DNA from 4 places in the Streptomyces sp. NPDC087859 genome. Region 4 is predicted to be linked to each of the others. Evidence: riboswitches for the same ligand, from Rfam matches in the RefSeq annotation. Region 4 holds a riboswitch; each other region holds the start of a gene.
What was found. Region 4 has a riboswitch for cyclic di-AMP ahead of ACIOHP_RS03325 (transglycosylase SLT domain-containing protein). Riboswitches for the same ligand answer to the same signal wherever they lie in the genome.
Positions count from the first base shown of each region.

Region 1: linked by a shared signal. The riboswitch ahead of ACIOHP_RS02320 (NlpC/P60 family protein) and the one ahead of ACIOHP_RS03325 (transglycosylase SLT domain-containing protein) in region 4 are both predicted to bind cyclic di-AMP.
Region 2: linked by a shared signal. The riboswitch ahead of ACIOHP_RS03945 (M23 family metallopeptidase) and the one ahead of ACIOHP_RS03325 (transglycosylase SLT domain-containing protein) in region 4 are both predicted to bind cyclic di-AMP.
Region 3: linked by a shared signal. The riboswitch ahead of ACIOHP_RS39420 (C40 family peptidase) and the one ahead of ACIOHP_RS03325 (transglycosylase SLT domain-containing protein) in region 4 are both predicted to bind cyclic di-AMP.

Region 1 covers NZ_JBIUUU010000001.1:498,889-501,081, forward strand. Annotated here, with positions in the region: gene pcrA (DNA helicase PcrA) at 1-718, opposite strand, end outside; cyclic di-AMP (ydaO/yuaA leader) riboswitch at 1,003-1,171, shown strand; gene ACIOHP_RS02320 (NlpC/P60 family protein) at 1,179-2,193, shown strand, end outside.
Region 2 covers NZ_JBIUUU010000002.1:22,169-24,361, reverse strand. Annotated here, with positions in the region: gene ACIOHP_RS03950 (PP2C family protein-serine/threonine phosphatase) at 1-863, shown strand, start outside; cyclic di-AMP (ydaO/yuaA leader) riboswitch at 1,108-1,265, shown strand; gene ACIOHP_RS03945 (M23 family metallopeptidase) at 1,277-2,193, shown strand, end outside.
Region 3 covers NZ_JBIUUU010000020.1:172,509-174,701, forward strand. Annotated here, with positions in the region: gene ACIOHP_RS39410 (helix-turn-helix transcriptional regulator) at 1-167, opposite strand, end outside; gene ACIOHP_RS39415 (ATP-binding protein) at 380-838, shown strand; gene ACIOHP_RS39420 (C40 family peptidase) at 936-1,409, opposite strand; cyclic di-AMP (ydaO/yuaA leader) riboswitch at 1,413-1,624, opposite strand; gene ACIOHP_RS39425 (hypothetical protein) at 1,963-2,193, opposite strand, start outside.
Region 4 covers NZ_JBIUUU010000001.1:702,736-704,928, forward strand. Annotated here, with positions in the region: gene ACIOHP_RS03320 (CocE/NonD family hydrolase) at 1-414, shown strand, start outside; cyclic di-AMP (ydaO/yuaA leader) riboswitch at 679-839, shown strand; gene ACIOHP_RS03325 (transglycosylase SLT domain-containing protein) at 841-1,323, shown strand; gene ACIOHP_RS03330 (HAD family hydrolase) at 1,335-2,147, opposite strand.

The DNA of each region.
Region 1 (2,193 bases), 200 kb from region 4:
TGGCGTAGGCCTGGGCGAGGGTCTTCTCGAAGCCGTCGGTGGCCTGGGCGGCGAAGTCCTCCTCGTCGATCAGCTCGTTCTTGAGGTTGCTGATCTTGGCGCTGAAGGACTTGGGCGGGAAGCGCTTGGGGTCGAGGTCGAGGTCACGGCAGACCAGGGCCATCAGACGCTTGGAGTCGGCCGCGTCGTAGATCGAGAACGACGACGTGAAGCCGAGCTTCTTGGATTCCCTCCGCAGGATCCGCACGCACGCGCTGTGGAACGTCATCACCCACATCGCGTTGGCGCGCGGGCCGACGAGCTGCTCGACGCGCTCCTTCATCTCGCCCGCGGCCTTGTTGGTGAAGGTGATCGCGAGGATCTGGCCCGGGTGGACATTCCGCTCGGCCAGCAGGTAGGCGATGCGGTGGGTGAGCACCCGCGTCTTGCCGGAGCCGGCGCCGGCCACGATGAGCAGCGGGGTGTCGGAGTGCACGACGGCCGCGCGCTGGTTCTCGTTGAGTCCGTCGATGAGCGCGGCCGCGTCCAGCACGGGGCGCGGGGCGCCGTCGCGGTAGTACGCGTCCCGGTCCGGCGGCACGTCGAACCTGCCGCCGAACAGGTCGTCCGGAACGGGTTCCGGTACGTGCTCGTCCTCGGGCGGTGGCGGGGGCTCCTCCTCGCGGCCCTTAGAGGCTTGGAGGTCCGCCAGGAAGCTGTCGTCAAAGAGGCTGCTCATCGCTCTCCGAGTCTAGGGCTCCCCACTGACACCCCGCCGCCGCCCCGAGAACATGGGCCGACCTCATCACCCTCCATCACCGTCCCGACACGTTCCGCGACGGATCGACCGCAATGCGCACAAGTCATTGCAGATCACTCCGTATGTACCACCGCGAGCAACGTCCTGACCTAAGGTCACGAAAATGTATCGGGCCTATCGGACATCAACCTTCACAGGGGCCACACCCGTTGGCTACCGTGCCGGAAGGCCGTACGACCCCCACCGGCGAACGTCGCCGGGCCGCGCGGCCTCCGCCGAATCCGGAGCGCCGCCGCGCACCCGGAACCGGGGACCCACCGAACTTGGGGTGAATCGGCCGACTCCCGCACCGGGAACAGCCGTAGGGCAACCCTTCCGAACCACCCGCCCGAACCCGACAGCTAACTCGGTAGGCGGAGTATGGAAGGAGTCGCCGACCTTGGCGTCGCACCGCAAGCCGCCTCCCCCGGGTACGCGCGTAGCCGGCATACGCACACCCGCTCTCGCCACGGCCGCCCTCACCTCCGTGGCCCTGCTCTCCCAGACGGCCACCGCCGCGCCCTCGACCGATGACAAGCCGAGCATCGAGGAAGTCGAGAAGAAGGTCGACGACCTCTACCGCCAGGCGGAGTCGGCGACCGAGAAGTACAACTCGGCCAAGGAGAAGACCTCCAAGCAGCGCAAGGAGGTCGACACCCTCCTCGACGACGTCGCCCAGCGCACCCAGAAGCTCAACGAGGCCCGCGAGGAGCTCGGTTCCTTCGCCGCGGCCCAGTACCGCACCGGCGCCTCCGCGCCCGACACCGCGACCTTCCTGCTCGCGGACTCCCCGCAGGACTACTTCGACCAGACGCAGCTGATGGGCCGTATGACGTCCCGTCAGAAGGACGCGGTCGACGACTACGTCACCGAGCAGTCCGCGACGATGAAGAAGCGCCAGGAGGCCACCGACAGCCTCGAGACGCTCTCCGACGCGCAGGGCGACCTGAAGACCGCCAAGGCGACCGTTCAGCGGAAGCTGTCCGCCGCGCGCGAGCTGCTGTCGCAGCTGACCGCCGAGGAGAAGGCGCGCCTCGCGGCGATCGAGAAGAAGAAGCAGGAAGAGGCCGCCCGCAAGGCCGCCGAGCTGGCGAAGCAGCAGGCGGCCGAGCAGAAGGCGGCGGCGGAGGCCGCCGCGGCCGAGGAGTCGGCGGGCAGCTCCTCGTCGTCCACGGAGACCGCGGAGACCTCGGACTCCTCGTACGCCACGAAGGCCGAGAAGGCCCTCGCCTTCGCCCGCTCCCAGGTGGGCAAGCCGTACGTCTGGGGCGCCACCGGCCCCGACTCCTACGACTGCTCCGGCCTCACCCAGGCCGCCTGGAACGCCGCCGGAATCTCTCTCCCCCGCACCACCTACGACCAGGTGAACGCCGGCACCACGGTCACCCTCGCCAACGCCCAGCCCGGCGACCTCG
Region 2 (2,193 bases), on a different contig from region 4:
TGCGGTTCGGTTTCCGGCTGGACGCCGACAACCTCACCGAGGCGCTCACCGTGGCGGTGGTCGCCGTGCTGGCCGCCGTCCTCAACCGGGTCGTGCTCCGCGGCGACCAGCGGCTCGCCTCCCAGCGCCAGATCGCCGAGGCCGCCCAGCGGGCGGTGCTGCCCGAGCCCGACGACCGGATCGGCGGGTTCGACATCGCGGTGCGGTACGAGGCGGCGCAGAAGGACGCCTTCATCGGCGGGGACCTCTACGCGGTGCAGGACAGTCCGTACGGGGTGCGGCTGGTGGTGGGGGACGTGCGGGGGAAGGGCATGGGGGCGGTCGCCGCGGTCGCCGTCGTCATCGGGGCGTTCCGGGAGGCCGCCGAGCAGGAGCCGACGCTGGAGGCGGTCGCGCGGCGGCTGGAGCGGGCGCTGGCGCGCGAGGGCACGCGGCGCGAGGGGCTCGACGCCATCGAGGGGTTCACCACCGTCGTACTCGCCGAACTGCCGCACGGCGACGGGGTCGTACGGGTCCTCAACCGCGGCCATCCGCCGCCGTTGCTGCTGTGTCCCGACGGCACCGTGCGGGCGCTGCCCGCCGTCGAGCCCGCGTTGCCGCTGGGCATGGGCGAGTTGGGGAGCTGGCCCGACCGTGCGGAGGAGGCGGTTTTCCCGGGCGGGGCCACGCTGCTGCTGTACACCGACGGGCTGTCCGAGGCGCGGGACCGGTACGGGGAGTTCTACGATCCGGCGGCGCGGCTCGCGGGACGCGCATTCCGGGTCCCCGGGGCGCTGCTGTCCGCGCTCGCCGTGGAGGTGCGCCGGCACACGGGGGGCGGCATGACGGACGACATGGCGCTGCTCGCCGTACGACGGCCGTGACCCTTGGGGAGCTTTATCACGTGGGGTGACCGGGTGAGTGCCCTCCGCATAACAACTGACATACAGTCAATACCTGTGAGTTTACCGGAGCGCGGTCAACTCGCCCGTTTTTCACCGCTCATGGACCCGTACGTCCAGGGGAAAAAGGTTAATGATCAAGCGGAACAGCTTGGAATCCATGGTCCGGGTCTATTAACGTTCGATAACGCAGCGCGGTCGTCCCAGCCGTCACAAGAGACGGCTCCGTGCTCACGCGCTTAATCCCGCAAGGGAGCCGGGGAACCACCACCCTGGGGTGAATCGCGCGGATGCCACCGTGAACTCACGGCCGGTATACGCGCGTAGGAGACCTTCCTGCTCCGAACCCGTCAGCTAACCCGGTAGGCGAGAAGGAAGGAAAGGAGCACGCCCACGTGGCGTCAAACCGGCCTGCCCCCGAGGCCCCGTACGTGCCGAGCCAGCGCAGCACCACCGATGTCTTCGGCTACGGCAGCTACCACCACGACGAGGGTCCGCGGGAGGAATGGAATCCCACCGAGGAGTCCATCCGACCGGCACGTGGCAAGCATCGGGTCGCCAAGCAGCGCAGCGGGGGATTCGCCCGCAGCTCCACCGTCCTGGGCGTCGGTGTCATAGCCGCCGTCGGCGGGGCCGGCATGGCCAGCGCCAACACCGGCAAGCCGCCGGTCTCCATCTCGATGCCCGACCTTCCGTTCGTGTCCGGCGAGGAGGAGGCACCGCAGGGCTCGGCCACCGCGCTCAGCGACCTCGCCGCGGCCCCCACGGCCGCCGCCACGGCTGTCACGGACAAGACCCAGATCAGCGTCTCCGACTCCGGCGCCGGCGAGACGCTGCGCAACCGGATCATGGCGCAGGCCGAGAGCCAGCAGACGCAGGTCGAGAACAAGACGCAGCTCGCCACGCAGAGCGCCCTCGCCGACGAGGCCGCCAAGGCCGAGGCCGCCGCGCTGAAGAAGGCCGCGGACGACGCAGCCGAGGCGAAGAAGAAGGCGGAGGCGGAAGCCGAGAAGGCCGCCGAGGCCAAGCGGCTCGCCGAGCTGGCGAAGCAGTACACGCTGCCGACCTCCTCGTACACGATCACCTCGACCTTCGGGCAGGCCGGCTCCCTGTGGTCCTCCGGGTACCACACGGGCCTCGACTTCGCCGCTCCCACGGGCACGCTCATCAAGGCGATCCACAGCGGCACCATCACGCAGGCCGGCTGGGACGGGTCGTACGGCTACAAGACCGTCCTCACCCTCGACGACGGCACCGAGCTGTGGTTCGCCCACCAGTCGTCGATCAGTGTCAGCGTGGGCCAGAAGGTCAA
Region 3 (2,193 bases), on a different contig from region 4:
ACGTCGGCCGGTTTCACGCCGCTGGCGCCGGTCTCGATCCGGCTCACTTTCGACTGGTGCCAGCCCACCAGCCGGGCCGCCTCACCACTGGTGAGCCCCGCACTGGTGCGCAACGCACGCAGTTCGGCGCCCAGTTTCCGGCGGCGTACCGCGGGACCGTGCTGCATGGGCTACTCCTTACTCCTTCCGGGCCACCCAAATACGGTCTTCCGTCGGAGAGTTCACCGCTTCGAGCGACAGATATATGCATATCTTGGTGGATCGGCACCGTGACCGGCCGCGTAATGGCAGTCTGGCGATGAAGCACCAGTCCGGGACCGTACTCGAACCATCCGCTCCGTGTCGGACCGCGGTCCCGTGGGAAAGGGACGACGTCGCCATGGCAGACCATCTGGAAGCATCCGTCACTCTGCCGAGCGATCCCGCCTCGGTCGCCACGGCCCGCACCTATGTCATCGGCACCCTGGCGGAATGGGGCCTGCCGGCGACCACCGAGGCAGCCGAGACGATCCGGCTCATCGTCTCCGAACTCGCCACCAACGCCGTACAGCACACCTTCGGGCAGTCACCCACCTTCACGGTGGACATCCGGCTCGACCGCGACGAACAACTGCGCATCGGGGTCACCGACAGTCATCCGCGGTTCCCGAAGCGGCTGCCGGCCGCCGTCCAGCAGGACAACGGCCGTGGCATGGTCATCATCCGCTGGCTGACCGCGGAGTGCGGCGGCAAGCTGAGAGTCCGGCCCACCCGGGAGGGCGGCAAGACCGTCTCCATCGAACTCCCGTGGACGGTACCGGCCGAGCCGGTCTCCGCGGCGGGGCAGCAGGAACCGTAGAGAGGCGCCTCCGGAAGTCGGAGGCGCCTCTCAAGGCGTCACGGCGGCCCCGCGAGGGTGACGGCAGGTCAGGTCGCCATCACCCCCACGGGACGGGTCACTTGACCCGGCCGTACCAGACGCTCTTGGTCCAGATCTTCTGCAGCTTCACGACCTCCCCGCTCTTCGGGGAGTGCCAGATCTTCCCTTTCCCGGCATAGATGCCGACGTGGTACACGCTGGAGCCGGAGTGGAAGAACACGAGGTCTCCGGCCTTGCGGTTCCCCACGGAGATGTGGCGGGTCTTGTTGTACTGCTGGGCCGCCGTACGAGGCAGGCTTTTGCCCGCCTTCTTGAATGAGTAGAGCGTGAGCCCGGAGCAGTCGAACCGGTGCGGCCCCGCGGCGCCCCACTTGTACGGGGAGCCCTTCTTGGAGGCAGCGACCTGGAGTGCCTTCGTCGCTGGTGTCGCGGCCTCGGCGTCGGATGCGACGCCCGGGACCACGAGGGAGCCGCCCACGGCGGCGATGGTGAGAGCCGAGGCCGTACCGGCCCGGGCCATGAGCGACGGGACACGATTGAGCGCAGACATGCGCAACCCTTCGTCAGCCGCCTGTGAAGGATGACCTGTCGGATTCGGGCTGGCGAAGTTGCCCGGCCGCATACTGCGGCTTCACCCCAAGGGCTGCTCGGATCGGCTGTTGAAGGCCGATCCGGCGACCCGTCGTGCCTGGGTCCTCCACTCCTGCCGATCCACTCCTGTCGACCGGTCATCCGGGCGGCGGCAGGACTCGGCGTCCGCCCGGATCGCCCCGCCGCTGCGGCGGGGTCTTGTCGTCAGACAGGGATCTTCACGTACTCCACGCCGAAAAACCCAATGGAATCGGGGATTTGTGGCGTTACTCACCACTCACCCGTTCGGGTGGACACTCGTCTGTTCGAGGGAACGTCGACAGGGTCAAGGACCCCCGGACCAGCGACGGAGGTACTCATTCCGGAGTCGGGCTACGCGCGTTGCGCAACCTTTGCGGCCCTGTCAAAGGAGAGGTGTCTACTCCAAACGGGGGTACGTCGTTTGGTCCGTTTGAAGGCCGGCCCGGACGCGCCGCCACGCGGTCGGGCGCGCCGGACCGGCTGCCGTCACGTCAACTGTCGGAGTGCGGCGGCACCGTGACCCGGGCTGTGCGCCGCTCGCCGTCGAGCACCCGCAGCGCACGCGCCAGGGTCATGGCGTGCACTTCGGTCTCGCCGCGCCGATGCATGGTCGCCAGCGCGTCGCGCAGCTCGGCGGCCTTCGTCACCAGCGCCTGGGCGGCCCGCAGCCCGCGGTAGGTGTCATCGTGGCGCGCCGGGTTGATACGGCCGAGCAGGTCGAC
Region 4 (2,193 bases):
GACGAGCCCGAACAGGCCGAGCCGCTCGGCGTCAACTTCCCCGCCACGCTGGACGAACCGCGCCCCGAGCGACTGGTCGTACGCGATGTCGCCAAGGGTGAGTGGCGTCTGGAGGTCGACCCCCGGTACGGCGGCACGCGCGTGTACCCGGACGGTCTGGAGTTCACCGAGGACGCGCTGGAGACGTACACGATCGACGAAACGGACCCGCTGTCGGCACGCACCCGCTCGGACTGGTCGATCCGGCTGCACCGGCCGGAGCTCGCGTGGGACACGACGGTCCGTACGCGCTCGGAGATCAGCTGTGCCGGGGCGGAGTTCTTCCTGGCCGCCAACGAGGTGGTCTGCACGGAGGGCGGCGAGGTGGTGTTCCACCGGACGTGGGAGAAGCGGATTCCGAGAACAGCCGGTTGAGGTTAATTGCCCGATTTGCGGCCGGATTTCATCTTCAGTGACTTGAGTCACTTCATTCTGTGGGCGGGCTGTGAGATCACGTCCGCCGATCCGCCATGCACGAACGCCAGTTGGTGATTGGCGGTCGCAAAGGATCAAGCACCCCATACGCCTCAGACCGAGGTCAATGGGCTCGTTGTGTGAATCCGGTACTTGTTCCGGACATGTGCTCTCGCATACGTTCCCGGCCGGGCGGAACGCCGAATCCTGCCGCCGCCCGGAGACCGCTCACCTACGAGAACTCACGGCAGGAGCGGGGGAACCAGGTAAGTCGCCGGACATAACGGACCGGCTTGGGGTGAAGTCGTGTCGCCGTACGGCGGCCCGGCCGGGCATCTCCCGCCCGAACCCGACAGCTCACCTCGCAGGCGTCGGAGAGGAACCGTCATGCCTGCTGCCGCTCAGCACCGTCGCACCAGAACGTCCCGCCTCGCCCGCAAGCTCGCCGTCGCCGGTACCGGCATCGCCGTCCTCGCGCTCCCGGTCATCGGCGCGACCAGCGCCTCCGCGGCCACCCCGACCGTGACCACGGCGACCTCGCTGGGCTACACCAACACGCTCGACGGCTGGATCCAGGCGTCGCTCCAGGTCATGGCCCAGAACGGCATCCCCGGGTCGTACGACAGCATCTACCGCAACATCATCCGCGAGTCGTCGGGCAACCCCTACGCCATCAACAACTGGGACTCCAACGCGGCCGCCGGCACCCCCTCCAAGGGCCTGCTCCAGGTCATCGACCCCACCTTCCAGGCGTACCACGTCTCCGGCACCTCGTGGGACCCCTACGACCCGGTCGCCAACATCACCGCGGCCTGCAACTACGCGGCGCAGCGGTACGGGTCGATCGACAACGTGTGGGGCGCGTACTAGGCCGACAGGGCCTAGGCCTGCCGGAAGAGTCTTTCGAGGACGACGGCGATGCCGTCGTCCTCGTTCGACAGGGTCACCTCGTCGGCCACGGCCTTGAGTTCGGGGTGGGCGTTGGCCATCGCGACGCCATGTGCCGCCCAGTCGAACATGGGGATGTCGTTGGGCATGTCGCCGAAGGCGATGGTGTGTTGAGGGCCGAGGCCGAGGTGGTCGGCGGCCAGGGCCAGGCCCGTCGCCTTGGTGATGCCGCATGGCTGGAGTTCGACGGTGCCGGGGCCCGACATCGTCACCGTCGCGAGGGAACCGACGACTCCGCGGGCCGTCGCCGCCAACTCGTCGTCGGACAGGGCGGGATGGCGGAGCAGGACCTTGCTGATGGGCGCACACCACAGGTCGTCGCGGCGGTCGACCCGTACGGCGGGGAGGGTGGGGTGCGGCATCAGATACCCCGGCTCGATGAGCGTGAGACCGTCGACGCCGTCCTGGTCGACGGCGGCGTACACCTGGCCGACCTCCGCCTCGATCTTGCCGAGCGCGGTCTCGGCCAACTCCCGGTCCAGGGTCACCGACCACAGCAGACGGTCCGCGCCGGCGTCGTACACCTGCGCGCCCTGCCCGCACACCGCGAGCCCCGTGCTGCCCAGGTCGTCGAGGAGCGGCCGCACTCTCGGGGCCGGCCGGCCGGTCACCACCAGATGCCGGGCCCCGGCCTCCGCCACCCGCGCGAGCGCGGCGAGCGAACGGTCGGAGAGCGTGTCGTCGCCCCGGAGCAGGGTTCCGTCCAGGTCAGTGGCGACGAGTGAATATGCGGTGGGTGCGGCCATGATCAGAGAATACGGATGGAAACCCCCATCGACTCGACGCGAACCG